Regions from separate parts of the Kurthia sp. FSL E2-0154 genome, predicted to be linked through region 2. Evidence: riboswitches for the same ligand, from Rfam matches in the RefSeq annotation. Region 2 holds a riboswitch; the other holds the start of a gene.
What was found. Region 2 has a riboswitch for FMN ahead of ribE (riboflavin synthase). Riboswitches for the same ligand answer to the same signal wherever they lie in the genome.
Positions count from the first base shown of each region.

Region 1: linked by a shared signal. The riboswitch ahead of MHB75_RS02670 (ECF transporter S component) and the one ahead of ribE (riboflavin synthase) in region 2 are both predicted to bind FMN.

Region 1 covers NZ_JBBOPO010000001.1:561,502-576,932, reverse strand. Annotated here, with positions in the region: gene MHB75_RS02745 (asparaginase) at 1-730, shown strand, start outside; gene MHB75_RS02740 (YpdA family putative bacillithiol disulfide reductase) at 784-1,746, opposite strand; gene MHB75_RS02735 (LysM peptidoglycan-binding domain-containing protein) at 1,936-2,700, opposite strand; gene MHB75_RS02730 (RecQ family ATP-dependent DNA helicase) at 2,775-4,211, opposite strand; gene MHB75_RS02725 (helix-turn-helix domain-containing protein) at 4,212-5,228, opposite strand; gene MHB75_RS02720 (ferredoxin) at 5,334-5,582, shown strand; gene MHB75_RS02715 (hypothetical protein) at 5,723-5,926, shown strand; gene MHB75_RS02710 (enoyl-ACP reductase FabI) at 6,002-6,784, shown strand; gene MHB75_RS02705 (NAD(P)H-dependent flavin oxidoreductase) at 6,876-7,895, opposite strand; gene MHB75_RS02700 (MFS transporter) at 7,908-8,564, opposite strand; gene MHB75_RS02695 (MFS transporter) at 8,615-8,788, opposite strand; gene MHB75_RS02690 (metallophosphoesterase family protein) at 8,999-9,571, shown strand; gene MHB75_RS02685 (LysR family transcriptional regulator) at 9,584-10,471, shown strand; gene MHB75_RS02680 (hypothetical protein) at 10,687-11,094, opposite strand; gene MHB75_RS02675 (biotin transporter BioY) at 11,376-11,927, shown strand; gene MHB75_RS02670 (ECF transporter S component) at 11,978-12,559, opposite strand; FMN riboswitch at 12,721-12,856, opposite strand; gene MHB75_RS02665 (ATP-binding protein) at 12,949-14,730, opposite strand; gene MHB75_RS02660 (response regulator transcription factor) at 14,723-15,431, opposite strand, start outside.
Region 2 covers NZ_JBBOPO010000001.1:1,184,293-1,199,723, forward strand. Annotated here, with positions in the region: gene ribH (6,7-dimethyl-8-ribityllumazine synthase) at 1-117, opposite strand, end outside; partial or broken gene ribB (3,4-dihydroxy-2-butanone-4-phosphate synthase) at 147-731, opposite strand; gene ribE (riboflavin synthase) at 743-1,375, opposite strand; FMN riboswitch at 1,502-1,635, opposite strand; FMN riboswitch at 1,737-1,870, opposite strand; gene MHB75_RS05795 (metallophosphoesterase) at 2,127-2,942, opposite strand; gene MHB75_RS05800 (aminotransferase-like domain-containing protein) at 3,210-4,400, shown strand; gene MHB75_RS05805 (right-handed parallel beta-helix repeat-containing protein) at 4,459-5,694, opposite strand; gene MHB75_RS05810 (L-lactate permease) at 5,857-7,431, opposite strand; gene MHB75_RS05815 (L-lactate dehydrogenase) at 7,456-8,391, opposite strand; gene MHB75_RS05820 (cellulose biosynthesis cyclic di-GMP-binding regulatory protein BcsB) at 8,553-10,568, opposite strand; gene MHB75_RS05825 (glycosyltransferase family 2 protein) at 10,561-11,838, opposite strand; gene MHB75_RS05830 (DUF2334 domain-containing protein) at 11,831-13,495, opposite strand; gene MHB75_RS05835 (GGDEF domain-containing protein) at 13,512-14,363, opposite strand; gene MHB75_RS05840 (hypothetical protein) at 14,360-15,421, opposite strand.

The DNA.
Region 1 (15,431 bases), 620 kb from region 2:
TGTCATTACACATGGCACTGATACATTAGAAGAAACAGCTTATTTCTTAGATTTAACTATTCATACAGACATCCCCATTATTTTAACAGGCGCCATGCGTTCATCTAACGAAATTGGTTCAGATGGTATTTATAATTTAGTTGCAGCGATTCGTGTTGCTAGTGAAGAAAAAGCCCATGGATTAGGTGTTTTAGTTGTTATGAATGATGAAATTCATGCTGCAGCAAATGTTACAAAAACATCGACAAGTAATGTTGCTACTTTCCAATCACCTCAATATGGACCAATTGGTCTGATTACAAATAAAAACATTCATTTTCATCATTCACCTGTTCTTCGCGAATTTGCAGAAGTACATGATTTTAAAAAACGTGTTGCATTACTCAAAACTTATGCAGGAATGGAAGCAGATATCGTTGAAGCCATTCGATTAGCTAAATACGATGGCTTAGTTATCGAAGGTTTTGGGCAAGGAAATGTTCCGCCTTCAATTGTACCAAGTGTTCAAAAACTATTAGATGACGGTATTCCTGTTGTCATTGTGTCACGTTGCTTTAATGGAATTGCCCAAGGTGTTTATGGTTATGTAGGCGGTGGGAAGATGCTTGAGGATTTAGGCGCTATCTATACAAATGGGATCAACGGACAAAAAGCGCGTTTAAAATTATTGGTCGCATTAAATGAACAAAACCCTAAAATTTCAATTGCTGAGTTTTTCTATCGAAACTAATAAAATATGAAAAGAAGGAACAGCTAGTTAAGCGTTCCCTCTTTTTTAGGATTTTACTTTTTTTGTTCAATACATTTGGCAATTTGCTCTCCATGGAATCGTCCATTTTCAATAAAGATTTCATTCGCATTATTTCCAGCAGCAATAACACCTGCAATGAAAAGTCCCGGTATATTCGTTTCCATCGTTTCAGCATCAAAAACAGGTCGACCTGTCGCTACATCTTGTTCAACACCCATCTCTTTAATGAAACGATGGTCCGGATGATATCCAGTCATAGCGAAAACAAAATCATTTTCAATTGTTTTTTCTACACCTTCTTCAACAAGAACGACTTCATGCGGACGAATTTCTGTTACAACTGTATTAAAATGCATAATAATTTCGCCTGTACGTACGAGTGCATCAAAGTCAGGTAACACCCACGGTTTAATACTTGGCGAATAAACACTGCCACGATAAGCAACTGTTACACGCGCACCTGCTTTATGAAGTGCAAGCGCTGCATCAATCGCAGAGTTTTTACCGCCAATAATTAATACATCGGTATCAAAATAGGGATGCCCTTCTTTAAAGTAATGCATCACTTTCGGCAATTCTTCACCAGGGATATTCATATAGTTTGGATGGTCATAGTACCCTGTCGCGATGACTACATATGGTGTGCGGTACACTTCTTTTGATGTCTCGACAACAAACTCCTCGCCGTCTTTTTCTACATGACGTACTTCTTCAAAGCGATGAATATCTAAATTTTTCATTTTAACCACTTCACGATAGTAGACAAGTGCTTCATTTCTTTTAGGTTTTTGTGCTTCTACGATAAAAGGAACGTCGCCAATGGCTAACTTTTCACTTGAACTAAAAAATGTTTGGTGGGTGGGATAATTATAAATTGAATTCACAATATTACCCTTTTCAATTACAATCGGCTTCAAACCAATATTTTGCAAAGCAATTGCTGCTGATAATCCACAAGGACCTCCCCCAACAATAATAGCTTCTTCTCGACGCATATCTGTCACTCCTTTTATTTCTAAAAAACTCTTCTATCCTATTATACGCTTCTCTTTTTTAAAAAACAGTATTTGAATTATGTGTACGCTTCTCTTTTCCACCAAAATAAAAGAAGAATCATTTTACAAAACGATTCCTCTCCATATTATGTGATACCTATGACTTTTGAAATATAAGAACGATTATTTTTATTGTGTTTTAATTAAAGCTACTTTTGTCCCTGCTGGCACGCGATCCGCCGTAATTCCATTTAGTTGTTTAATTTGATTTACATACGCTTCACTACCATAGTATTTAATTGAAATACTTTGAATCGTGTCGCCTTCTACAGCATTGTGTAAATATCCGCCTTGAATTGCTGCCGTATAAGCAGAAGAAGGTTTTACAGTTTCAACCGGTTGTTTCTTTTCCTCTTCTTCTTTTTTCTTCTCAGCAGCTCGTTTTTCTTGCTCTGCTTTTTCTTGTTCAGCCTTTTGTTTCGCCGCTTTTTCTTTTGCTGCTTTTTCTTTTGCTGCCTTTTCCTCTGCTAGCTTTTGTTGTTCTTTTTCTTTTGCTGCTTGCTTTTCTTCTTTTGTTACATCATCAGCTTTAGCTGTTGAATCTTTTGTTTGTGTTTCTTTTTTCTGTTTTTCTTTTGTGTCTTTTTCGTCATTTTGATTTGTTTCAATCTCTACATGTTCAGTACCTGCTGCTTTCGGAGTTTCTTTAGTAGGTGTATCCGATTTAATAACGAATGTATAAATTAAAATAGCGGCTGGAATCATAACAAAGACAACTGCTAACACTGTCAAAAGAGAATTATTCTTATTTTTTTTCGGTGGTTTTCCACCACCCTTTGCTTCTCTTTGCTGCTTACGCGACATACGTGTAGGCTTCTCACTTGTCCCATTACCTTCTACTTGGATGGATTGGCGATGCGCCTCTACGCGCTCTTTATAATCATTTTGAGACATGTGTATCCCCCTTTTTCTATATAATCATAATACTATTATGACTAAAATTTTAATAAAAGTAAATGAATCTCAATTTAATTTGGAAATATTTGTTTAAAACGTTCTTGCCATGAAAAAAGTTGCGCCGATGCTTCTTTTATTAATCGTTTCTTCGGTATTACGTCTTCTGGTAGACCACATATGGAACAACATAACACAGGCTTCGTTAGGAGTTCCTGTTCAAAATATCGGCTAATTTCTTCTCTTATACAGTCTTTCCCTGTTAAAATTTGTTGCAATTGGTCGACTTCTTTCACTTTTTCAAATTTCATTCGATTTATTTGTTCTATTACCTCTGTTTTTGGTAATTTATGCATCCAATAATGTAAAATACGATAACTTGTTTCAGTTATTCTACTTTCTTCTACCATAATAAAAGGATTAACGCCTTGATTCGCTAACCGCTCATATTCATCAATATGAAATTCTTGAGGGTAATCCATTACACTCACTGATTTTGTAATACGATCATCTTCTTCTGTAAATAATAATGTCGCAAAAGACTGTTCACCGTCTCGTCCAGCTCTACCTACTTCTTGTAAATAGTTCCCCATCGAACTTGGTAGATGATCATGAATAATTTGACGAATATTTTCTTTATGAACACCCATACCAAAAGCATTCGTCGCAACAATCCAATCAAGCTCACCTGCAATAAATTGATGTTGTATCAATTGCCGTTCATCTTGTTGTATCCCTGCATGATAGGCTGCTACACGCACGCCAGATTCACGTAAAGCTTCTGCATATTCTTCTGTTTTCTTACGTGATTGTGTATAAATAATGCCAGGTGAAATCGTATTTTGTACATGTTGGACCAACCAATTCATTTTCTCATAATGTTTTTGAATAGGTACTACTTGGTAGCAAATATTCGGGCGATCCACAGCTGAAATCCATTCATAAGGATTTTCCATATGTAAATATTTTCGAATATCTTCTTTCACACGATTCGTTGCAGTAGCTGTTAATGCTAAAACTGGTACACGTGAAAATGTACGAATAGTATCACCAATATTTAAATATTCTGGTCGAAAATCAAACCCCCACTGAGAAATACAGTGTGCTTCGTCTACTGCAATTAATGCAATATGAACACGCGAAAGAGCTCGCTTAAAACTTTTTTGTCCTAACATTTCAGGCGATACAAAAATATAGCGATACGCTTGTAAATTCGCTAACACACGTTCACGTTGTTCGCCTTGTAAAAATGAATTGATGGCAACTACGCGTTTTTCACCAAACCGCTTCATCTGCTCTACTTGATCTTGCATGAGTGATAGTAATGGCGAAACGATGACTACCGCTCCATTTAAAAGATAACCACTCAATTGATAACATAGTGATTTTCCACTCCCTGTTGGAAGAAGTGCAATCACATCCTTTTCTTGTAAAACAGCTTCAATCACTTCTCTTTGACCTGGACGAAATGTATCGTAATGAAAGTATTTTTTTAATGCTTCTTCTAACATTTAAACACCCCCTGCCCATGCTAAAACTAAGCGAATTTGAAAATAACTCGCTTCTGGTATCTTTTCTTTGATTGGTCTAAGTTTTTTACTCCCTACTTCAGATACAACTGCTTCAATTGCTAAACGTATCTCATTTGGTACGAATTGCTCAATCGGAAAAGTTTGCACATTCATTGCAATTTCTGCAATATGATCTTCAATTGTACTCATCTTCAAACGTCTAATCTGTGCAATTTGTTCCATGTTCATTCCCTGCATCAATAAATTAGCTGTTTGTTGTGTAGAAGCTGTTAACACTGTTTGTACACGTACTTGATATAAAAGTGGTTCAAATAAAGCGACAGAATGTTCTTCAATAAAACGAATCATATGATGTAGCGTATGTACATATTGTAATTGTAAATCAAGTTCCGAACTATTTGTTTGTTCTTTTAATTGTTGCCATGTCCAACCAATTTGTTGAAACCCGCTCAAGCGATACATGAAGATATTTTTTTCTTGTTCAGTCACAGGAAGTTCTTCTAGCAATTGATGGAAAGCTTCAATAAAAGCATGTTGTTGCTTTTCTTCTTGATAATGTAGCCACGCCAAATACTGACGAACAAACTGTTGCACACGTTCATCTCGCACAATCGGTAAAAAGCGCGATTCTTGCATACGTAGATTAGAAATCGTTTGCACAACTAATTGGAATCGGTCAAAAAAAACATGTTCACCACCGCGTAAATGCCAACCATCTAAACCATCAAATGTGAGGTGAGGTGCAACTAGAACGTGTACATGTTCATCTTCTGAAATCGTAATTTTATTTTTTTGTTCTAGATGTTGAATTTGTGTATAAAATTTCTCTTTTGTTAAACGAGGGAATAAATTAAAGTATGGCTGTAATTGAAATAACCCTACATCTTGAATAGTTTGACCTGACTTTTTCCCTTTTAATAAATGATATGCAGAAAACACTGTTCGTTGTCCATCATACTTTTGAAGTATATGTAATAATAATTGTTCAAAAAACAAGCCAAATTCCTCCTCGTTTCATTGATTATGGTTGAAATGAAATGCAAAGCACTTTAGAATAAGAATGAAGCTATTGGGAACGACACAAAAGGAGAGGTAAAATATATGGCTAAGTTTACAATTGTAGACCAAGATACTTGTATCGCTTGTGGCGCTTGTGGCGCTGCTGCACCTGATATTTATGACTATGATGATGAAGGTATTGCCTTCGTTATTTTAGATAATAACACAGGGACAACTGAAGTACCAGAAGACTTAATGGAGGACATGGAGGACGCGTTTGAAGGTTGTCCAACTGACTCAATTAAGGTTGCCGATGAAACTTTCGACGGCGATGCATTAAAATACGAATAATACGATAAGAGACTGAGCCTTTGCTTTAGTCTCTTTTCTTTTGTTATTAAATGTTTCAATTTTCTCTCAATTTAGTTTATACTTACTTTAAATGGGTATCGTGTTATATACATAATGCTATGATTATAAGGAGGTTTAAAATGAAATATTTTATTAACTATTCCATTCAACTCGTGTTATTTATTATTTTAGGTGCTGCATACGCTCAATTCATGACACACTTTACGCCTCTTTATTTTTTCTCTGAGAATGTTCGACATGTATTATTACTCATAGTAGCGAGTATTTTAAGCCTTGCCTCTGTTCATCTTATTAAAAATGTATTTGGCTTTGTTGCAAAATAATAGTTGCATTCGCGCTATGAGTACGTTAAAATTTTAGTATCAGGTACTAATAGTAACTATATGTAGGGGGCTATTATGGAAAATTTATTAAACTTTAAAGATAAAAATATCGTCGTAATGGGTGTTGCCAACGACCGTAGTATTGCATGGGGTATTGCAAAATCATTATTCTCAATTGGTGCACACGTTACATTTACATACCGTAAAGATCGTTCACTAGCAAAATTACAAAAGCTATTAACAGATGTTGATGCGTCTACTTATGATGTCATTCAATGTGATGTTAACAGTGATGAGAGTATCCAACAAGCATTTGATGAAATCGGTAAAAAACGTGGTGTTATTCATGGTATCGTACACTCTGTTGCTTCATCTTTAACAGAGGATTTAAAAAACCGTTTCCTTGAAACATCTCGTGATGGTTATGCTTTCGCACAAGATACAAGTGCTTATTCATTAATCGCTGTTGCAAAAGCTGCACATCCTTATATGACAGAGAATGGTTCAATTGTAACTATGAGTTACTTAGGCGCTGACCGTGTATTAGAAGGCTACAATGTAATGGGTATCGCAAAAGCAGCTCTTGAAGCATCTGTACGTTATCTAGCAGCAGATATCGGTCAAGATAACATTCGTGTAAATGCCATTTCAGCAGGACCAATCAAAACAATTTCAGCGAAAGCTGTTCCATCATTTAATCAAATTTTAAATAAAATTGAAGAAGCTGCACCAATGCGTCGCAACATTACACAAGAAGAAGTAGCGAATATGACAATTGTTATGTTAAGTCAACTTTCAAGCGGTGTAACAGGCGAAGTTATTTATGTAGATTCTGGCTATAATATTCTAGGTATTTAATAAGCGAAGAAGTGGGGATCCTATTCCTGCTTCTTTTTTATGCTTCATAAAAAAGAGAGTCGTACTATTCACGTACGATTCTCGCTTTATTTTATAAATCTGCATGAACAAATCGTTCAATAATCTCTCGAATTGTTCCTTTCGTTGCCTGGTGTAAATTTGTTCCTGCCCATAAAGACATATTCTCGGAATTATTTGCAAAGGCTGCTCTTGCACGAACCCCTTTTGTTAAATCATTTTGATATGGAAATGGAGCAACAGGCATCATTTCCATCTTTTCAATAAAACTATTCATAATACCTCGAGCTGGTTTTCCAGAAAACATTTTTGTGAGAACGGTTTCATCTGTTTCCGCACATAAAATACGTTCTTTATGTGCAGAAGGTGCACCACTTTCGTCACTTACTAATAAAGTAGTTCCCAATGTAATTGCTTCTGCTCCCTGGTTTAGATACCAATCCATTTGTTTTTTAGTTGCAATCCCTCCTGCAACAATCAACGGAATATTCGTTATATCTTTTGCCTGTGTAAATAAATCTTTTAACGGTATATACTGAAATGGCTCAATAAACGAACCACGATGCCCTCCTGCTTCCATTCCTTGCAAGAATATACCGTCTACATCCAATTGATTCGCTACATGAACTTCTTCAAGTGAAGTAGCTGTAATGAAAACGAGAATACTTTTTTCTCTTAAAAGACGAATTTGTAAAGGTGTAGGTACGCCAAATGTAAACGAACAAGCGGCAACACCTTCTTCCAAAACAACAGCTAATTGCTCATCATATTGAGATTTAGACAATTTCACCTCATCCCTTTTAATTTGATTGTCAATTTTCGCATCAATCAATGCTTGTTTTGCAATGGTAATCTCGTGTTGTACAACTGGCGGTACTTCATGTGCAAAAAGATTGATTAAAAATGGTTTAGATGAATATTTTTTTACTTGGCGAATAAAATCCCGTGTTGAATCTGCAGACATATACCCTGCACCAATCGAGCCTAAAATTCCTGCCTCTAGACTTGCGATGACCATTTCAGGTGTTGTCACACCAGCCATTGGTGCTTGTATAATTGGGTAGTTCATTGAAAGTTTTTTGTGTAAATGCATGTTACACGCCTCCTACAATAACTTTTTTGGTTGTCTCCAAAACATAGCGATTACTAAACTAATTAACAGCACAGCCAGCGAAAAAACATAAGGTGAATATGCTTGGTAATCAAATAATGCTCCTGCGATAATCGGTCCAACAATATTCCCTACACTTGTAAATGACGAATTTAACCCACTAATGTATCCCTGTTGTTGACCAGCAACTTTAGATAAATATGTTGTTAAAGCTGGACGAATTAAATCGAAAGTCCAAAAGACCATTAATGTCACAAGTAAGATTGATATAAATGATGATACATTCATCATGAAAACCATCATTATTGCAGCGACAAAAATACAGATACGAATTAAATTAATTTCTCCTAATTTCCGTGTTAAACCATCGAATAAAAAGACTTGGAATACCGTACCAAGTACGCCACTCAAAATCAATAAGATTGCAATATCTTTTGCTGTAAATTGGAATTGACGGTCTAAAAATAATCCATAGATAGTTTCGTATGCCGAAAGTCCAAAAGAAGAAATAAAAATAATTAAAAAAGGTATAAAGAAAATTGGTTGTAGTAAACTTTTCAAACTTGTTGCTTCTGTTTTTATTGATTTTTCAGATTGCACTTGTTCTCGTTCTGGTTCTTTTAAAAACAGAATCGAAAAAACAGCACCAATAAAACCTAAAAGAGCTGCTGTGAAGAATGGTGCGCGAATATTAATTTCCGCTAAAAACCGCCAATTCCTGGCCCTAAGATAAATCCTGTATTAATTGCGGCTGATACATAGCCCATCGCTCTTGGACGCTGTTTAATATCTGTAACATCGGCTACATATGCTGTAATGGCTAGCATGACAAAAGCAGCGCTTATTCCACCAATAAAACGTGATAAATAAAGCAACTCAACAACATGACTACTGCAAATAGTAACTCAGACAATCACACGTCCTTTTCCCCATATAATGACTTCTATCATATCATTGATACAAGTTCTTTATACTATTTTTTACTCATTTACCCATATTATGCTTTTTTAAAAATACATGTTTATATAAAGTGACCTAATTATTTGGTAAACTATTATTAATTGAGGATTAAAAGGAGTTATTTTATGAAATATGCTTTATTAGGGGATCTACATTCCCATAAAGAGGATACACAATCCGTTTTAGAACATATTGATGCAACAGCTTCTTCTGCTATTCGTATCGGTTTGGGTGATTTATTTGAATGTACGATTAGCAAAAAGAAAGCACATAAAAAACAGTCGCTTCCTTTACATGTGGCTGCTAAATTACCATATGATTTCATTCAACTACTTGATTTCCCTTCTATTATCGGAAACCAAGAATTGCGCATCATGCAAGTAACTGGGCAAACACTTTTTGGATCTTTACCTGAAACAATGGAGATTGAAGGCGCTCAATTAATTCACGGACATCAATTTGAATGGTTAGACGATGTTACACCTGTCATTAAAAAAAATAGTGAACCACTTACTTTTTTCGGGCATAGCCATCATTCTGCACTTTTCCATAAGGGAATCACACAACCTTTCAAATGGAATGAGCCTATTCATTTAACAAAAAAGCGCTATGCCATCAATGTCGGTTCTGTCATCTTTCATCGCGAATGGTGTTTATATGATGCGGATCAAAGAACGATTACATTTATGAAAGTTTAGGGGGGAAAATAGATGGAATGGCAACAACTGGAGTATTTTCAAATGCTCGCAAAAATCCAGCATATGACAAAAGCAGCAGAACAATTATCCATTTCGCAACCTGCTCTTAGTCGCTCTATTGCCAGATTAGAAGACGAGCTTGGCGTCCCGTTATTCGAACGTCAAGGACGCTCAATTCGCCTCAATCGCTACGGTGAACTATTTGTAAAACGTGTACATAATATTATGCGAGAATATCAGGATGGTTTGCAAGAGATTCAACAAATTGTGGATCCAAATCATGGTGAAGTATCACTAGGTTTCTTACATACCCTCGGAACGAATGTTGTGCCCGATTTAATCCGACATTTCCGTAAAAAAAATGAACAAATTCACTTTTCTTTAAAACAAAATCATACACATTTACAATTACTCGAATTGAAGTCTGGTGATTTAGATCTTTGTTTACTTGCAGAAATGGAGGTAGAAAAGCCGATTGAATGGCGTGAGTTATGGCGCGAGAAATTGGTCGCTATTGTACCAAGCAACCATGCACTAGCAAATAAAGATTCGATTACTTTAACAGAGCTCGGACAAGAATCTTTTATCTTATTAAAAAAGGGCTATGCACTTCGTATTCAAATGGATGAGCTATTTCAAGAGAAAAATATTGAGCCACGTATTACGTTTGAAGGTGACGAAGTCGCAACCGTTGCTGGCTTTGTAGCCGCTGGTCTTGGTGTATCAATTCTGCCTGAAGGTGATGAAATTAATCAAAAACGTATTACCAAAATCCCACTAACAGATGTCAATGCTGAACGTATTATTGGTATGGCTTGGTCTGAAGGGCGTTATTTATCACCTGCTGCTCAAAAATTCCAACAGTTTATCTTTGACTACTTTAAATCACCTTCCCAATAATCGTAAGAAGAGGCTGGGCAAATATTTCACTTTCCTTTTTTAGCGTTCGCAATAAAAAACTGGAACCGCACTACAGCGCGATTCCAGTTTTTCTTATGCTTATGTAGGATGATGTTTTTTTACACGTATATCCCACCCTATTTTCATATGTTATACTTCTATACTTTTAGTTATGTATGTTTCAAATTACGTAAAGCCCAATTCATTCGAATGAACTAAGCTCCTCTATTTAATACTAAATACTTCCCTAAATACTTTAACGAAACATCGGCTGTGAAAAATACCGCGCCTAATGTAAAGCCTGCTGTCCAAATTTCTGGTTGCATCGCCGTTTCAACTTCATCATTCATCCAACTATAAATAAAAATCGGTACAGCTACTGTTGAACCTAGTAAAGAATGGAATAAAAAAGATACACCTGAAATATTTCGTTTGGATGAAGCAAAAAAGTCCGATACATAGGATATGATTAATCCATATGTAAAAATTAAAGGAAATGAATACATACTAATGTTTAATGCCGAAGTCAAAAAATCATCTTGCTGATTACTATATAGCATCGGTAATATAAAAAACGCAGCAAGAGATGTAATGAAAGCACTGAGTAGTTTCCTTTCGGTCACAAAGCTTCCCCTCTCTATTTTATCAGTCATTTTTTCTCATATTGAAGCAAATTTCTTATTTTTTAATTTGTTCAATCGTCTTTGTCTTATTATACATATTTCTAATCTTTTTGCAAATTCTCTGACATTTATTGTAAGTTGTTACTTTAAAATGATATTTTTTTGTTATATACGTCATATACTTTACGTTGATGTTACAAAAAAAGTATTGACCTTTTTTCATTTTTTCATTATATTTTGGTTAACTACTTTTAAAATAAGTTTACACAAAGGGGATTTTTATGAGAAATGAACAATTGAAGATGTGGATTCTTTCCGCATTATTCGCAGCAATTATCGGGATTTTTGCACAGGTTACGATTCCACTACCACTCATTCCAATTACAGGACAAACATTTGCAATTGGTTTAGCTGTTACAATTCTAGGACTTCGTTATGGCTCGCTATCTGTATTTATTTACATATTACTAGGCGCAATTGGGATCCCAGTCTTCAGTGGTATGTCAGGTGGTCTAGGCGTTGTTGCAGGACCAACTGGTGGCTATATTATCGGCTTCCTACCAGCAGCTGTAGCAATCGGTTTATACCTTGAAAAATTCGGTTTTACAAAGGTACAAGCGATCATTGCCAATATTATCGGAATGATTGTAACACTTGCTTTCGGTACAATCTGGCTAAAATTTAGTGCTGATTTATCTTGGACTGGTGCATTTATGGGCGGTGTCTATCCATTCTTACTTGTTGGTGTAATTAAAGCTGTTTTATCTGCGCTAGCAGGCGTTGCCGTACGCAATCGCTTATTACATGCACAATTACTACGTGTACAACATTAAAACTCATACAAAAAGCTTTGGCATTTTCTTAAATGCCAAAGCTTTTTTAGTTATGCTTGGAAACTTCTGCGTTCTTTCGTCATCCACTTACCCATTACATTAAATAATAGTAGGAAGACAATTGTTACAAGAATACCTTTAATAATATTGAATGGTAGCACACCCGCTACGATTGTAGCACGTAATGCAGCCCCTGTTTCAACAGGCATGTTTAAGAAGTAATTATACATTGGCATAAAGACGAAGTAATTTAATACACTCATACCTACTGCCATAGAGATTGTACCTACAACAAGACCAATTCCCAATCCTTTTTTTGTACTTAATTTTTTATAAACAAAGTACGTTGGAAGGATAAATAATAAGCCTGTTACAAAGTTTGCCATATGCCCTACTGGTACCCCCGTTGGACTACCTGTGTATACCCAGTCAATGACATTCTTTAGTAGCTCGACTAAAATCCCTGCAAGTGGTCCCATAATAATCATTGCGACTAACGCTGGGATATCACCGAAATCTACCTCTAAAAAATTCGGGAATGGCGGAATTGGAAAATTAATTAAATGTAGTAAAAATGCAATACTACTTAGCATCCCAATTGCAATCATGCGACGTAACTTCTTGTTCTTCATATTCTGTTTTCTCCTTTTGTTGCGGATCACTTCAAAAAGAGGTAAGGCTGCGCGTGTGCTTATTTAAAATAGAACTCCCACGTAGAAGTACTTCTACGCGGGAGAATTAGGTAACATTAAATAAACGTTGTTCACTCATTTTTATGAACACAACGCTGTACCTTCACCTTCTCCCATCCAGACTATACTGTCGGCTTTGGAGTTGCACCAAATCAACCTGTTAAGGTTCGCGGGCTGAGAAGTGTTAAACACTTCATTACCGCCGGTCGGGAATTACACCCTGCCCCGAAGATGAACCGTATTTATTTTTTCCACACATTCATCATACAAAAAAAGTCTTGAATTGTAAAGAGAATTTTCTCTCGAATTCAAGACTTTTTCTTTATTCATTAAATTTCATCTGGTAGTGGTAGGAAGAATGTAAAGGTTGTACCTACATCTACTTCGCTTTCTACCGTAATACGGCCTCGATGTGCATTAATAATATTACTTGCAATGGCTAGACCTAAACCTGTGCCACCCTTACCTCTTGTTCGTGCTTTATCTGCTTTATAAAAGCGTTCAAAGACATATGCAAGGTCTTCTTTCGGAATACCAGCACCATCGTCTTGAATACGAATGCGCACTTGTCCTGCATATTGGTCTGCTAGCACCTTTACATGCCCACCACTTGCTGTATGACGAATTGCGTTATCCACTAAATTCGTTACAACTTGTTCGATGCGGTCTTCATCAATCTGAACGCGCGCATCATCTGAGAACTCTGTTTCATAACTTACTTCGATTCCTTTTTCTTTCCCACGCTGTACGAACTTCTGTGTCATACGTTCAAATACTTGATTAATACTTAAATCATCGAGATATAAACGCATCTTCCCAGATTCCATACGCGCTAAATCGAGTAAGTCGGTTACTAATCGGCTCATGCGCTGTGATTCATCATAAATAATACGCATCATTTCATTGCGTTCTTCCTCCGAAGACACAACTCCGTCTAAGATGGCTTCACTATATCCTTGAAGCATCGAAATAGGTGTACGTAACTCATGTGATACATTTGCAATGAAATCTGAACGCAATTTATCAAGGCGATGTTCTTCTGTCTTATCTCGCAAAACAGCTACTGCACCACGTACTGATTCAGCACTATATAAAGGGCTAATTGAAATGACATAATATACACCATCAATTTCTAATTCTTCCTCTAGTTCTTCTTCTAAATCAAGTACATGTTCTAGCATATGATAGATAGCTATTGGCAATGGTTTTGACTGATCTTCTTTCGATAAGAACCATTTTTGTAATAATAATTCGGCTGGTGGATTACTTAACAAAATTGTACGATCACGATTAAACGTAATTACCGCATCTGTCATAGACGTTAAAATACTCGATAACTGTTCTTTCTCTTGATTAATGACTTCCACATGGTGCTTTAACTGTCTACCCATTTGATTGAAGGCCGTTGCAAGCTGTCCAATCTCATCACGACTCAATACAGGTACTTTTGAATCGAACTTGCCTTTTGCGACTTCAAATGCAGCTTCACGCATTTTACGAAGCGGTGAAGTAATACGACTTGATAAGAAGAACGCAAAGAATGTCGTTAACACTAAAGCAATTGCAGCAGATAAGAAGACGATTTTTGTTGTCTCTTTTGTCGTACGATGAACAGCATCTGGGCTTTGATAGATGAAAACTGCACCATGCACTTTTTGGTCTACATTAATCGGCGACGCGAGCACAATATAATTCTCCATATGTTCTTTATCTGTTGTAGATGGTAATAACATCTCTTTTACAATCGGTTCATCTGATTCATAGACCTTGTCAAAAGCATGGTTTTGAATGATTTTTTCACGAATTTCTTTTTGATTTAACCCTTCTTGAAGTGAATATTGAATCTTCCCTTGCTTAGAAGAAATTAAAGCATTCGTTTCTTCTCCTAAAATATCGTTAATAATGGATTCTGTAGCAGCGAGCGAATCATGTTCATTCACAATTCGTGCAATGGTTGTAGCTTCTTGGCGTAATGTTTTTTCTGCTTGTTGTGTATTAAAATTCGATAAAAATTCGAGCATGAGTACTGTGAAAATAAACAGTACAAATGAAACGAGAAGCAATATGGTTACCCATAGCTTCCCGACAACACTATTCCATATTCTAGTCATTTACGACCTCGAATTTATAACCTACGCCCCAAACCGTTACAATCATCTTCGCCGCATCTTCTGATACGCGATTTAACTTTTCACGTAAACGCTTTACATGCGTATCTACTGTACGTAAATCACCGAAGAAGTCATAATGCCATACTTCTTTTAATAGCTGCTCACGGTCAAATACTTTATCTGGTGACTTCGCTAAGAAATAAAGTAATTCGTATTCTTTCGGCGTTAAGTTCACTTCTTCCCCATCTGCGGAAACGCGGTGCGCATCATGGTCAATTGTTAGATGCGGGAAGACCACTAAATCTTTTGAAGCCGATGTAGATGAAATAGGTGAGTAAGCAGCTGAGCGACGTAAAATCGCTTTAATACGCAATACAACTTCACGTGGACTAAATGGTTTTACAATATAGTCATCTGCACCCATTTCAAACCCTTGTACACGATTCGCTTCTTCGCCTTTTGCTGTTAATAAAACAATTGGTGTTGTCTTTTTCTCACGAATATTTTCTGCCGCTTGTAAGCCGTCCATCTCTGGCATCATAATATCTAAAATGATACAGTGGTAGTCATTTTCTAAAGCTTTCTCTACGGCTTCTACACCATTCTCTGCTTCTTCTACTAAGTATCCTTCACGTTCTAAGTACATTCGAATGAGACGACGAATACGATCTTCATCATCTACAACTAAAATTGAAATTTGT
Region 2 (15,431 bases):
TTTTAAACCATCTACCGCTCCTTCTAATAAACGATTTGTGATGAATTCGTTAAATCTTCCTAATACAATCCCAATTTTTAAGTCTTTTCCGATTAATGTTGTTTCAATCATGTTCATTTTGAATACGCTCCTTTTGTTTGTTCAATATATTGTTTTAATGCTTCGATTGAAATGATAGGTAATACGTGTTTTTTAGCGAATGTGATCAAATTTTCACCTGTCAGCATATGTCCGTCATCGCCCATAATTTCACAAATCACTGCTGCTTCTTTTTTATCGCACAACTTTGCCAACTCAACTCCCGCTTCCGTATGCCCATCACGTTCTAATACACCACCAGCTTTTGCAATAAGTGGGAATACATGTCCTGGACGACGAAAATCTTGTGCTACGGTTTGTTCACTTGTTAAAGCTTGAATCGTTAAGGCACGATCATAAGCGCTGATACCTGTTGTCGTATCGATATGGTCAATCGAAATTGTAAAGGCTGTTCCATGATTATCCGTATTATCTACTGTCATCGGCGCTAAGGCTAAGCGTGCCGCCATTTCTTCAGAAATAGGTGTACAAATTAATCCACGACCCTCAATTGCCATGAATGTTACTTGTTCAGGTGTAATTGTTTCAGCTAATGCAACGAGATCTCCTTCATTTTCACGTGCCTCAGAATCAGTCACGATAATCATGCCACCCACTCGTAAGATACGAAGTGCTTCTTCTATTTCTTGCATATTCCTTCACCTCAAAATCCATTTTTTCGTAAAAAATCTTCTGTTAAAATTGTCGCCATTTGGCTTTGCACATATTTTCCGATGTAATCTGTTTCAATATTGACAACATCTCGCACTTTTTTCATATGCAAAATCGTTGTTTCATATGTGTGTGGAATAAGCGAAACTTCAAATGTTCGCGCGTTTAACGCGAAAATTGTTAGGCTAATCCCATCCAATGTCACAGAACCTCTTAAAACCATCTGTTTGATGAATTTCGGTTCTGTTTCAATCGTTAGACGAATTTCATTTGATGTTTTTAAAATTCGTTGAATCTTTCCAACCGTTTCAACATGCCCTGTCACGATATGTCCACCTAACCGCCCCTGTAACTGCAAAGCTCTTTCAACATTTACTTTTTCACGTAATTGTAGACGGTGTAATGTTGTTGTATGAAAGGTTTCTTTCATAACCGTCGCATGAAAAGCGTGCTGTTCTAGTTTTTCAATTGTTAAGCAAACACCATTTACTGCAATCGAATCACCTAAAGCAGCGTCTTCCAGAATCTTTTCTGCTTGAATTTGCAACACCATATTTTCATTCGCTTGTCGAATCGATTGAATTGTTGCCACTTCTTCTACAATCCCTGTAAATATACAAACCACTCCTTTCCCAAAATAAAAAACTACGCTCAATTGATGAATCAATTCAGGGTAGTTTTATGGAAGAATGATTAAAAGTCATGTCTAAATAAACCTGTTAACATACGTCTTTTTAACAAGTTTTGTTCACACATCCTTCTCCCATCCAGACTATACTGTCGGTTCTGGATTCACACCAGCTCCTGCTCCGAAAAGCTCACGGACTTATCGCTCTAACGCGCATCACCGTCGATTGGGAATTTCACCCGACCCCGAAGGATTATTCAGTTTGATACAACAAAAAAAGACCTTCATTTACATGAGGTCGATGAAAAAAGGTATGTCTAAATAAGCCTATGATTTTTCATATCATAAACAAATTTTTACATGTCTTCTCCCATCCAGACTATACTGTCGGTCCTGGATTCACACCAGCTCCTGCTTCGAAAAGCTCACGGACTTATCGCTCTAACGCGCATCACCGTCGATTGGGAATTTCACCCGACCCCGAAGATTTTTTTAATTGTAGCTATACCATACCACTAATTTATTCAGAAAACTAGATTTTTTACAAAAAAAACTCAAAAGACCAAGAATGATCACGTGGCTTTTGAGTAATTCGAGAGGGACTTAAATTGACTAGGATCGTGTGCATTCGAACATTCGACCGGCGAAACGAGTCACTCGCTAAAGATGTTGGGTCACTCGTAGATTGATTCGGGTCATTCGCTCGTCCAAACGGGACATTCGAGGGCGAAACGGATCATTCGTCCATTTATTTCGATTCTAAAGTTGTAACGACGATTTCCGGGCGGTTGAAGACACGTAGTGGGAAGAGACTATTTCCTAGACCACGGCTAATTACGTGTTGCAACTGCTCCACTTGTTCAATTCCTTCTGTGTGTTTTGGGAATAGCGAGGCGTCGTGATTGGCTAATCCACCTAACAATGGTAAGCGAATTTGTCCGCCATGTGCATGTCCTGTGTATGCAAGGTCGATTCCAGCTTGCGCGTATTTTTCGCCAAATTCTGAACGGTGTGCTAATAAGATTTTGAATTGATCTTGTGGAACATTCACCAGCGCTTTTGCCAGCATATCTTCTGTTGTTTCACCTGACAACGGGTCGCTAATACCGATAAGTTGTATACTCGCACCATTGTAGCGGAATGTTTCTGCTTCATTATTTAAAACATGTACCCCCTTTTTTTGGAGTGCTATATGAATCTCTTTAACTCGATTAATTGAAATTTCATGATTACCATCGACAAAATAAGTCGGAGCAATTTTTGTAAAGCCATCAACTGCTTCTAGACTTCTTCCTAATTTATAATTATTACGATCAATTAAATCACCTGTTAAAAAAATTAAATCGGGTTTTTGCTTTTTCACTTGTTCAATTAATCGTTGTTGATGACGACCAAATTTCGCATCGTGCAAATCTGAAATTTGAACAATTGTTAAACCATTCATTTCTTTTGGTAATATTTTTACTTGTAACGTATGTTTTGATAATTGTAGCCATTGATTATTAGTTATATAAAAAATAAAAAGTACAACAAGTGCACCAATTATTTTAATTAGTTTCTTCATATTGAATTCATCCTTTATTTCAACAATAAATTAAGGATAACGAACGATGTAACATTATGCAATGCATATCAATTTATAGAATAAACTATTGAAATAATTAGAATTATCAGAATTATAAAATCGTTTATTTGCACTTTTTTCTACTTTAAGTATTATTTTAGCTATTTTTTTAAATTTATTTGTTTACAAAACAGACTTATATCTTGTGGTTCAATCATTAGAGTGCTATACTTTTTAAAAAAGTCAGAAAAAGGGAGAGAATCGCACATGCAATATTCTAATCGCGTATTAAATACGCCCTCATCATTCATTCGAAATATTTTAAAAGTTACGGACGCGCCAGACGTCATTTCTTTCGCAGGTGGTTTACCAAATCCGATTTCTTTTCCACTTAAAAATTTACAAGAAGCAATCAATCGTGCAATCGATGAGAATGGAAGTAAAATCTTCCAGTATGCTTCAACGAATGGGTACTTACCACTACGTCAATATATTGCTGATAAATATAACCGTAAACATGATTTAGGGATTACAGCAGATGATATCCTATTAACAACAGGTTCACAACAAGCACTATCACTATTATCTCAAGTGTTAATTAATCCTGGTGATGGCATTATTATTGAAGAACCTGGTTATCTAGGTGCGATTCAAGCCTTCACAATGAGTGAACCGTCATTCTACCCTGTTACATTAGAAGAAGATGGGTTAAATCTTGAAGAATTAAAAGTTGCGCTCGATCAGCCGAATGTAAAATTCATCTATACAGTGCCGAACTTCCAAAACCCAACAGGTCTTACATACACAGCAAAACGTCGTAAAGAAGTATATGAATTAATTAAAGACCGCGATATTATTTTAGTAGAAGATGATCCATACGGTGAGCTACGTTTCAAAGGTGATTCATTACCATATATTGCGGCTGGTAAATCAGAAAATAGTGTGTTACTTGGTAGTTTCTCAAAAACCGTTACACCGGGTATGCGTTTAGGCTTTATTATTTCAAAAAATAAAGAATTGATGCGTCATATTGAAACAGCGAAACAAGCATCTGACTTACACACCAACATCTTCTCACAATATGCGATTTATGAATATTTAACGCATAATGAATACGACACGCATGTTCAAAAAATCATCGAACTATATGATGCACAATCGAAAGTGATGTTGGAAGCTTTAGAAGAACTCTTCCCTGAGAATGTAGCATTCACACGTCCTGAAGGTGGCATGTTTGTCTGGGCTACATTAAATAATGGTATGACAGCGATGGAATTCTTCGAAAGAGCGATGGATGTCGGCGTAGCATTCGTACCAGGCGATCCATTCTATACATCGAAAAAAGATGTGAATACACTGCGTCTAAACTACACAAACTCAGCACCCGAAGTAATTCGTGACGGTATTAAACGTCTTGCTACGATTTTAAAAGATGCTGAAATCGTTCAAAAATCATAAATTCATAATGAAAAAAAGGAATCGCTTTACACGCGATTCCTCTTTTTATATCCAGTTATTACTTCGCCTGACGAAGTGTTTGCTCGTCTAATTTAATCGTTTCTGTGTTACGCGTACCATCACTTTGTAAATTATCACGAATTTGAATATATGGTGTATTCAAATTCAGATATGTATTTGATAATAAATCTATTTTATTTTGTTCTGTTAAATCTGCATAGACAGGGTTTGTTGAACCGCCGCCCGAGTTAGCGAATGTGAAAAACATCATCGCAATTGCCATATGGTCAAATGTGTTATTTTTAATACGTATATTTTTTACACCACTCGCTGAAATACCTTTTACAACTTCATTGCGTGGATCCGTTGGTTCGAGTGTGAATGTGTTGTTTTCAATGATGGCGTTTTCCCAATTAAGCGCGCGTATAAAATCGTTTCGTAGGTTTTTCATTGTATTGTTTCGAATCGTAATGTTTTTATGAATTTTCTTTTCTGAGTATTTATGCGTACCAACAGCACGTGGAATATTTTCGAATGTATTATGTTCAATTAATACATCTGTATTTGGTTGTGCATCAAACTTGCTCCAGCGTTGACTCCACCCTTTTGTTTCGCGGTCGGGTGTATCAATATTAATCGCTTCTTTCACCGACGTTAGAGGGTCATTAGCTGATTTAAACGTTGAATTGCGAATCGTTACGTTTTTCGATGCGTCCAGTTCGATGAAGTGCGCATAATTGAAGTTTCGGAATTGAATATTGTCAACAAGAACGTTTTGATTATGCCCCATGATAATTGTAATGCCTTTTGGAACATATTTCATATCAAACGTGACCGTTCCTTTACCGATAAACTTAATATTTTTCTCACCGTTGTATTTTCCATATGCACCGTCAATTAATGCTTTTGAAGGTGATACGAGTTGGAACATCGAAGCAGATGGTGTGATGATATTTGTTCCTGTTTTTGTCGTTTTGACCATTTTGACACCGTCTTGAAATTCTAATGTTACGTTAGATGGAACATAAATCGCATTTGTAATGTTATACGTTCCTTTTTTAATAATGAGTTTGCCACCTTTTTTCTTTTCAAATTCGTTCATATAAGAACGGAATAAATAGTAGTGTTTCGTATATTGATTATACGTACCGTATCGTTGAAACATAGGGTCGAGTGGTTTACTATTCGGTGTGATTGTGTAGGTCTTTGCATTTGCTTCTTCTGGTTGAATGGTTATTACACTTATAATTCCTACTATCAATAAAAGAAACGAAATAATCCTAATTTTATTCATTGTTATTAACTCCTTTAGATATTTATCACAGCGAGAATTATAGCACATAAAAATTTGAAAATGGGTATTTTTTCAATTTAAAAATTCTTTTTTACATGAAAAAGAGATTAGGACATATTGTGTTTTAAACACATACGCCCTAATCTCTTTTTTGTTATTCATTTATAAAATAAGCGACAAAATAAAGGTCCAAATACAGACGAATACGAGGAAGCCTAAACTATATTTTAAGGTCATCTTCGTTAATGTCGATTCTTTTCCTTGCTGTCCTACGGCTGCTGTTGCAATGGCGATTGATTGTGGTGATACGAGTTTGGCAATTACACCACCTACCGTATTCGCTGCAACGAGTAACGTCGAATTAGTTGATAAGGCTCCTCCTGCTGTGGCTTGAATCGGCGCAAATAGCGTATTATTATTTACTACTGAACCCGTCATGAATACGCCAATCCATCCTAATATTGGTGAGATGAATGGAAAAGCACTTCCCGTTTTTGCTGCAGCTTCACCGAGCGCCATTGTCATACCACCATATGTCATGAGTTTGGCAATACCGATAATCGCGCAAATCATAATAATGGGTACCCAGAACTCTTTAACCGTCTCTTTTAATAAACGACCACTTGTTTGGAATGTCATGTTTTTGGTTGTGAGAATCGTGACAATGACTGCAACTAAGAGTGCACTGCCAGTAGCCCCAATAATGTCGAGTGACATATTAATTTCAGAACCCGGAATGGTAAAATTAGCAACAAGTGAAGATAAGGCGCCACCTTCAGCAAATAGACCTTTAAAGGCTGGTAAGCTCCAAATTAAAATGAAAAGTGTAAGGAGATAGAATGGTGACCATGCTTTGATGATGTCTTTTGCTGTATGTTTTTCGTATTCCAAGTCATGTCCACTGAGGAAGAATGTGTTTTTCGGTGACCATTTTTTACAAAGTAACGCAAGTGCGCCCATTGCTAAAATTGGCGGTACGATATCCGCAATTTCTGGTCCTAAAAAGATGGTAAATAGTGCTTGTGATACAGCATATGTGATACCTGTTGTTAAAATGGCTGGCATGGTTTCTTTAATACCTTTAAATCCATCAACAAGCCAGACCATTAAAAATGGGATGGAGAGATTGATCAGAGGTAGTGTTAAAGCTGTCATACGTGATACATCTAAAGATGAGATTCCTTCTTGTAAATCAAATGTATCGATAATCCCGACTGGAATACCAATTGCACCAAAAGCGCCTGAAGCACCGTTTGCAATCAAACAAAGCATAGCTGCTTGTAGTGGTTTAAAACCGAGTGACATGAGAAGTACTGCACAGATTGCAACTGGAACACCAAATCCTGCTGCACCTTCTAAAAAGGCATTAAAACAAAAGCCAATGAGTAGTAATTGAATACGTTGGTCATGTGAAATTCCAGCAATCGAACTACGGATAACATCAAATTTTCCTGAATTCACAGAAATTTTATACAGCCAAACAGCCATAACGATAATATAACCGATTGGTACAAGCCCTTGAATGATACCTTGAATAATACTTCCGACGCCATTTCCAAAAGATAAATGAAAGAAACCATATACTAACACAAAGGTCACAACTAGATTAATTAAAGCTGTTGTAATGCCTTTCATTTTTAAAACGGTTAGACAGATTAAAAATAAAAGGATAGGAATAATCGATACGAGAACGGTTATGCCAATTTGACCAAAAGGGTTATATTGTTCGACTAACATACGATGCGTTCACCTACCCTATTTTTATGAAGACCAAATAGATGCTTGAATATCTTTTAGTGCTTTAACGGATGCATCAAATTTTTCACGTTCATCTGCATCTAAGTCTAATGTAAATACTTTCTCAACACCTTGACGATTAATGAGGCATGGTACACCTGTAAATACATCTTCATGTCCATTTTCCCCACTTTGTAACGCGCCTACAGGTAGAACGACTTGTTCATTGCGTAAAATGGCTTTTGTAATACGCGCAAGCCCCATCGCAATACCGTAGAAGGTTGCACCTTTTGAGTCAATAATTTTATAAGCTGCATCACGTACTTCAATACCTATCGCTTCTTTTCGTTCATCTGATAATTTTAATGCGATTTTTTGACCGTATAACGTAGCTCCACTCCAATAAGGTAATTGTGTATCACCATGTTCACCGATAATATATGCATGAATACTAGTCGGTGCTGTTTGAAATTCTCTACCTAATATATTGCGAAGTCGAGCGGAATCTAAGATAGTACCTGAACTTAAAATACGTTCTTTTGGTAATTTAGAAAATTTCCATGTCGCATATGCCAAGATATCTACTGGGTTAGTTGCGACAATAATAATGCCATTAAATCCTGTATCCATAATTTTTGAGACAATTTCTTCAAATACTGCTATATTTCTGTGTACCAAGTCAATACGTGTCTCACCTGACTTTTGGGCTACTCCTGCACAAATAACAACAATCGCCGCTTCTGCACATTCATCAAAATCTCCAAAACGAATTTTCATAGAGGATGGTGCATAAACGATACCGTCTTGTAAATCTAATACATCACCTGTCGCTTTTTTTTCATTTGCATCCACAATAACTAGTTCATCACTAATTCCTTGATTGACTACTGCATAAGCATAACTTGAGCCAACTGCTCCAGCACCAATTAAAACAATTTTATTGCCTTGTGTTAAGTTCACAGATGTTTCCTCCCTTTTCATCAACTACTTACACATTCCACTGACAAGACAAATTGAAACTCCCAACACATTCCATAAAAATCTCTTTAAACTATAAAAAGTAGAAACTACATTTTATTGTAATTTCTACTTTGTTTATATTTATTCACTTACTTAAAAATCTATTTCTTTTTGCTACGTTTGAACACGAGATATAAAATGACACCAATCACTGCAAGTAAACCAATAAACATTAAAACAGAGGACCATTTTAATACATTTTGAGATTGCTTAGGTGTTGCTTCTTTTTGTTTTTCTACGCTATATTGCGCGCGATTCGTAAATGTTTGCTGTTCTTTATTTTGTACAGCAACTGACGCATCTGCTGATAAATCTTGAATTTGTCGTAAAAATTTTGGTGTAATTTGATTTTGACTATTTGCTTCTCGGTTGAACTGTAATGCTAGATATCCGTCGTCCCAAGGATTCTTTTGAATCGTGGCGTAGCGTGTGATTGTCTCTTTTACAAAACCGTCTTTAGCAAAATCAGGTTGATTATCTTTCATCGATAATGGATTTTTCTTATTTAAATCATCTTGTAAGTTCCCTGCCTCACCTACGAAGATCAGATGATGTCCTTTCAAATCTTCTTTTTGAATCGCATCAGCTGTTTTTAATTCGTAGTTCGGTGCTGAAGTACTTAGAGCAGAAGATGTGTATAGTGCATTCAAGTCCTCTAATGCTACTTTTTCTGTACTTTCAATGATGATATATGTTCCTTGACGTGTATTCGTAAAGATTCCTGGATAGCTTGTTAAACTAGCGACAGCTTGTCGATCATTATCTGTTGTTGAAAAATTTAATGTACTTTCTTTAGAAATAAATAACCATTTTTCTTGATCGTTTGTTGTACATGGATTATTCGTATTTGAACCATTTAACTTAAATTGAATATCTAGTAGATAGTTATTTTTAAGCGCATTCTTTTCAATTGGGACATTGATTTCAAAAAAACCTTCATCTTGTTTAATTTCTTTAAGCGTAATCGCATGTGGAACACCGTTTACTTCCATTACAAGTTCTGCTTGTTTCGCATCTAAAATAGATGATTTTTTTAGTTTTAATGTTGCTGTAATTGCTTTTTCTTCATCAAAATCTTGTGGTAAATAGTAATAATAGTGTCCAGATTCGTACGCTACATTGGAAATTTCAAGATTTTGAATTCCCATTTGTTCAAATGTAACCATTCCTGATTCACGCACAGGTTGTTTCGGCTGTTCTCCAATTGCCAGTGCTTTTCCGCTTAATTGCGAAACAAATTCTTGATTCGATACCACTTCAATTTTAGCGTCTAAATCGTTTGTATTTACTGCTGTTACGACTAAGATATTACGATTTACTTTTTTAATTTTTTCCTGTGCTGTTTGAAGCTGAATGGTATTGTCTGTCGTTTTGACATTCATACGTTTTAAAATATTTTGAACTGATTCTGTTTTAAAATCTTTCATAACACCGACAATGATTTTATTCGTTTGACGATTTTCAAAATCTTTCTCTTTTACTAATGCAATTTGATTTTGATTTGCCGCTTGCTTTTTTAAATAACTAACTATTTTTAAGGCTGCATCCATCGTGTTAACATCTGCATCGTCTGGAATGACAACATCTGTTTTTGATTGGAATGATGTAAATTTAGATGGGTAGTCTTGTAACATTAATTCACCTGCTGTGACATCTCCCTGAATTTGAAGGTATGATGCTGGGTTAATACGTAACCAGTTTCCTGATGTATTATTTTCAACACAGACACCTTGCTTAATAATGCCATAAAAGACGATTGTTATTTCATGCGCCCCTTTTTTTAGTGCTTTTCCTTTTAAATCTAATTGAACAGTGGTTTTCACTTTATTTCCATCTAATTTTACTGTTTTTTGATTTTCTCCATCTACTCGAATCGTTAAAGATGACGGTGATATGAGCAGTGAACTATGCTCTACATCCAAAACAAGTTGATTCTTCCCCTTTTGTGCATCTTCTGCTAAATAGTAATTATACGTAAATGAATCAGAAACACCTTGTAAATTAATCGCGGTAGTTGTAATTGGTTCTTTTTTAACTTCCTTTGCTGAAACGGTTATATTAAAAAACATAAACGATAGGAAGGCGAGTGTTACAAACCCAAAGAATTGTTTAATCATCTTTTTTACCTCCTTGGTCTTTCTGGCTAAAGCGTTCCGTTTTATACCATTTGACTTCTTCTTTGAATATGGCGCGTTTTATTTCTTGGTACAGTGAATATACAACAAGTGCAATCCACATTTGTGAGTACGTAAAATACATCAGGATTACGTAGAAAAAGTTTTTTCGATTCATCTCATTTCGTTCGATACTTAGTGTAATCATTACTTCACCTAAGAATAATAGGAAAGCGAGAATCCAAAGGGCAATCGCTACATTTCCAATAGCTAAATTCAAATCATAAAAGAGATTAACGATAAATAAACCATTTGAAAGAATAACACCGAAAAAGAAAAGGAAGTACGTAAAGAAGAAATAAAATAAATCAAAAATAATACGTTTTCTTTTTAATGTTGCGAATTGCCGTAAAAACTTTAAGACAACGTATTGATTTCCCATTGCCCAGCGTGTTCGCTGTTTCCACCATACACCGAGTGTTTCAGGTTCTTGTTCCCATGTAATGGCTTTAGGGAAAAATCGAATATGATAACCAAGATTGTAAACACGAATCGTTAATTCCGTATCTTCTGCTAACGCCTTTACATCCCAACCGCCAAGTTCTTCAATAACCGAGCGACGAATCGCAAAGTTAGTGCCTGGAATCGTTGCGACACCAAACCATTTCCAACGTCCACCTTGTGCCATCCATTGAAAACAAATCGTTTCAATGTTAATAAATCGGGTTAACCATGTTTTTGCGGCATTGATTACGCGAAACTTACCGACCATTGCGGCCGCTTTTGGGTCATTTATAAGACCCATTACTAAATACCAAACAGCTTTTTTCTCTGGTGTGTTATCTGCATCATATACACAAATAATCTCACTTGTTGAATTAGCTAGAGCTTCATTCAATGCAGAAGATTTCCCTTTCCCTTTATTCGGTGGTTTTGTTTCTAATACGCGAATGAATGGATAGCGATCCGCAAATTCTTGTGCAATTTCGCCTGTACGATCTGAAGAATTATCGTTGATGACAATAATATCAAGCTTATCTTTCGGGTAATATAATCGTGACATAGCAGTCAATGTTTGCTCCATAACTACCTCTTCATTATGTGAGGGAATAAATATACTAACTGTAGGTAAATCAATCATATTTTTTTCCCACTCTGGAATCACACGTTCATACGTACGGTAATGACGATATCCTCCTTGCATTAAAAACATGTGATAGAGGAGCATAACCCAAATTAAAATTAAAGCGGTAAAAAAAAGTATATTAGCCATTTGGTTTCCTCTCCTCAAATAATCGTTTTTTCAATGTGAATCGTAAGCGAATAACGTTTAAGAAAAAAATAAGTACAAATAAAAATACAATCCAAAATAGTACCCAAAGTGAAAATTCAAAAGGACTTGTTTGCCACTTTTTCTTAATGAAATCGAGGTATTTTTTTTGCTGCTTTACCTCAAGCGCTCCTTTGGCAGTTTGCTGTATTGTAATATGTTTTATCTGTACGTCTGATTTAACTTCACGCAGATTTTGCCATTCAAATTGTGGGAATGATTCAAAAATATCCAATGTACGTTCAATGGTTTTAGGATTAAGCTGCATATTTATCTTTATCCCTGCCATAGAGCCTTTTATTTTCAACAAATCTTTCAACTCATGAACAAGTGTTGGTTCACCTTCTAATCCATTTATAACGGGTTTTATATTTGTAGAATAGACTTGTAAATGATTCATATAGGCCGGTTTCGTAATAAGCGGTTGAACCCCTGTATCTTCACTAGAATTATCATTGTATTGGAGTGCACCAAAGAAAAGTGAAAAATGTTTTGAAATTTCTTCATATACATAGGAACTTGCATGATCGTTTTCGATTGTAAATGCAATTGGATACAATTTGGCATTTACAAGTTCAGTTACAGCATCTTCAATACGCTTTGCTGTATACTCTTTTTCAGTCCGACCAATTTTTTCACGTTCTTTATTAAATGCTTCAATTGAAGAAAAGGCATCTAGCGAGTAAGCCTTCTCAGCTTGCGCACTATTCAAAGCAGTAATTGGTTGGTTGAATCGACTGTCCCAAAATTCATGTTGCACTTTATCGTCCATTCGATACGATAAACCATAACCATTTGCAATGATTGGCACGCCCTGTGCTTGCTGATTTTGAAGTTCTTTCTTTAACTCTTTTGCCTCTTCTAATTTATTAATCCCTTTTTGATTATTTGTGTACTCCACTGCTGCTACAGCCAGCGCATAAGGTATTTGTCGCTTTTTCAATATATCTGTTGTTTGTTTTAAACGCTTTGGTGATGTAGATGGTTGAATACCACTAATGATGATCCATGCTTTATGCTTTGGTGGTTTAAACCATGTTGTATTTTCAGCAATATACGGCTGTAAGTACCACTGAAATTCATCTGTCCATTGATTTAATGATAAATAATAACTTTTATCATTTTTTAGCAATACAGGATGTACGCCATTGATTGTTTGTCCTTCAATTACTTTTTTATAAGGTGAGGTTGTTTTTAAAAAACTAATTCGCTTGGCTAATGTTTGTTTTCCAACTTTAACAAGATTACTTTTCCCATTAAATTTTAATTGATTAAATTCATGAAATTGATTTGCATTATATCCAATAAATAATTTTTGATGTGAAAAACTATTTATCCATTCACGCTGTTTCTTTGGAATCTCTACTTGATTCATACCAATATATATAACCGTTGATGCTTGTTTAATTTGTTTTTCTGTAGCACTAGCTCTAGATTCTACAATTGTTTCACCGTAAGATGACAGTAATGCATCTACACGATGTATCGTTGTTTGTTCAACAGGAGAAGAAATATCATATAAAATTAGAATAGTAGGCTTTTTTTGACTTTGCGCTTTTATTGTCTCGGGAAAACAACTTATTATAAGCAAACCTGTCAAGAAAAGAATTATCATTTTAAATTTCATTAATTAAGGACTCACTTTTAGCCACTTCAACCATTTCATCAAAACTCACTTCGGTTCGTGGATTATATGTGTAGTGACCTACTTTGAAACTTAACGTAATGAGATTTCCCGATAAAAGTTGATGCTCTTTTAATTTTTCTGAAAGTTTTTCATAAATAATATGAATGTAAGTACCAGATGTTTCAGGTAAGATAAGTGCAAAATTATCCTCATCAAAACGATACTTACGATCTGTCATCCTCATTACACCATTAATACGCTCTGCTAATTGTGATACGAGATATTGTGCTTCTTTCTCGCCATATAATTTTTTAAATTTCTTGAAATTTTGTATTTCAATTATTAAAAAAACAAAGGGTTTATCGCTACGATCAGAACGCTTTGCTTCTTCTACTATCGCCTTTTCTAAACGAACGCGATTATCAAACCCACTTGTTGTATCAGTAGCTACATATTTTTCTACATTTCCTTTTAACATATTAATTTGATTAGCACTTTCAATAACTAATTCTCGTATTCTACCTGCAATTAAAACTAAAATTAGAATCGCAATGCCATAAATAAAAAATTCATTTAATTGTAAATCAAGTGGTGATGATAGAACATCTTGCTGTGTTAATTGGAGATAAAAAATAAAAGTTCCGATAATAAATAAATAAATGAGACTTAAAAGCAGACCTAAAACTGCTCCGTAATACAGAGATACACCAATAAGTAGGATTAAAAATACGACTAATAGTATCCCTTGACTCCCTTTTTGATATAGCATATACATTGGTAACTGCAATAAAATGAGTAGAACAATTGTTAAAAAACTTGCTGTTTTTTGATGTCTTGTCATCGTACCCACCTTCCTTTCGTTAGTAAAGGTAGTAAATTATCAAAAATATGTGTTTCACCATTTTTTGCAATATAAGAGCCGTAGTATTGCGTATTTTTATGGTGATTTTTCAACTGATTCATGCGCTTATTGATTGCTTTTTCAAGTGTTTTGTCTTTGACAGCTTGACTATAAAAGATAGCATAGCTATAAACAGCTGGTGATTCATAACGTACAACAGGTTGTAATGTTTTTCGATTATATTGACCATATAATTTACCATCTTTTTTCATCTTTTCTTTTAATAGCTGATGAAATTTAGATGTCGATTTAATTTCTTGCACATTTCGCGCTGTTAATAATTGATCAATCATATGCACTGTGTCATCAAATTGATAGGTTTTCGTTTGGATATCAAATTTTTTAGCGTAAAGTCCGTTGGCATCTTGTGGTGCATTTCGAATGACCTCAACATTTTTTTCTAAAATTTCAGGTGTTAATTGCATACGCTTATAGTAACTTGGTGCAGCGTAACTTAATGTAATTTCCTTTGCACGGTTTTCAGATTGCTCACTACCAAAATCAACAAAATAATCTTCATACATGGTGTATGCTTTATTGGCATCAATCGTTTTAGAAAGTAATTGCTTTACTTCTTTGTTTCCCCATTTTCTAGCCCCTAAATCTAATGCCTTAATCAAACGTAGATCATCGATTAATGCATTTGTATCAGAGCGTTTACCTTCTTTGATTTCCCATGAGATGAGGTGATTTGGAAGAATTAACGATTGTTTCATTGCTTGAAAACTTTTCATATAGTTTGTTTTGTCATTCGTTTGAATGAAATAGAGCATAAGAAGACCCATCGATTCTGCTAAATACTCATTTTTTCGATTCGTTAAATTGGTAGAAAGAAGACCATTTTTAGAAGCGAATTCTTGAAAAATCACAGTCGCTAAACGTGATTTTTGGTTTTCTGTGTAACGAATAGTTTCTGTTTTTGGCGTATTTTTTATTGATTGACATCCCAATAAACAAAGAGACATAATCATTAAAATTACTATTTTTCGATGTCTCATTCTACTTTTC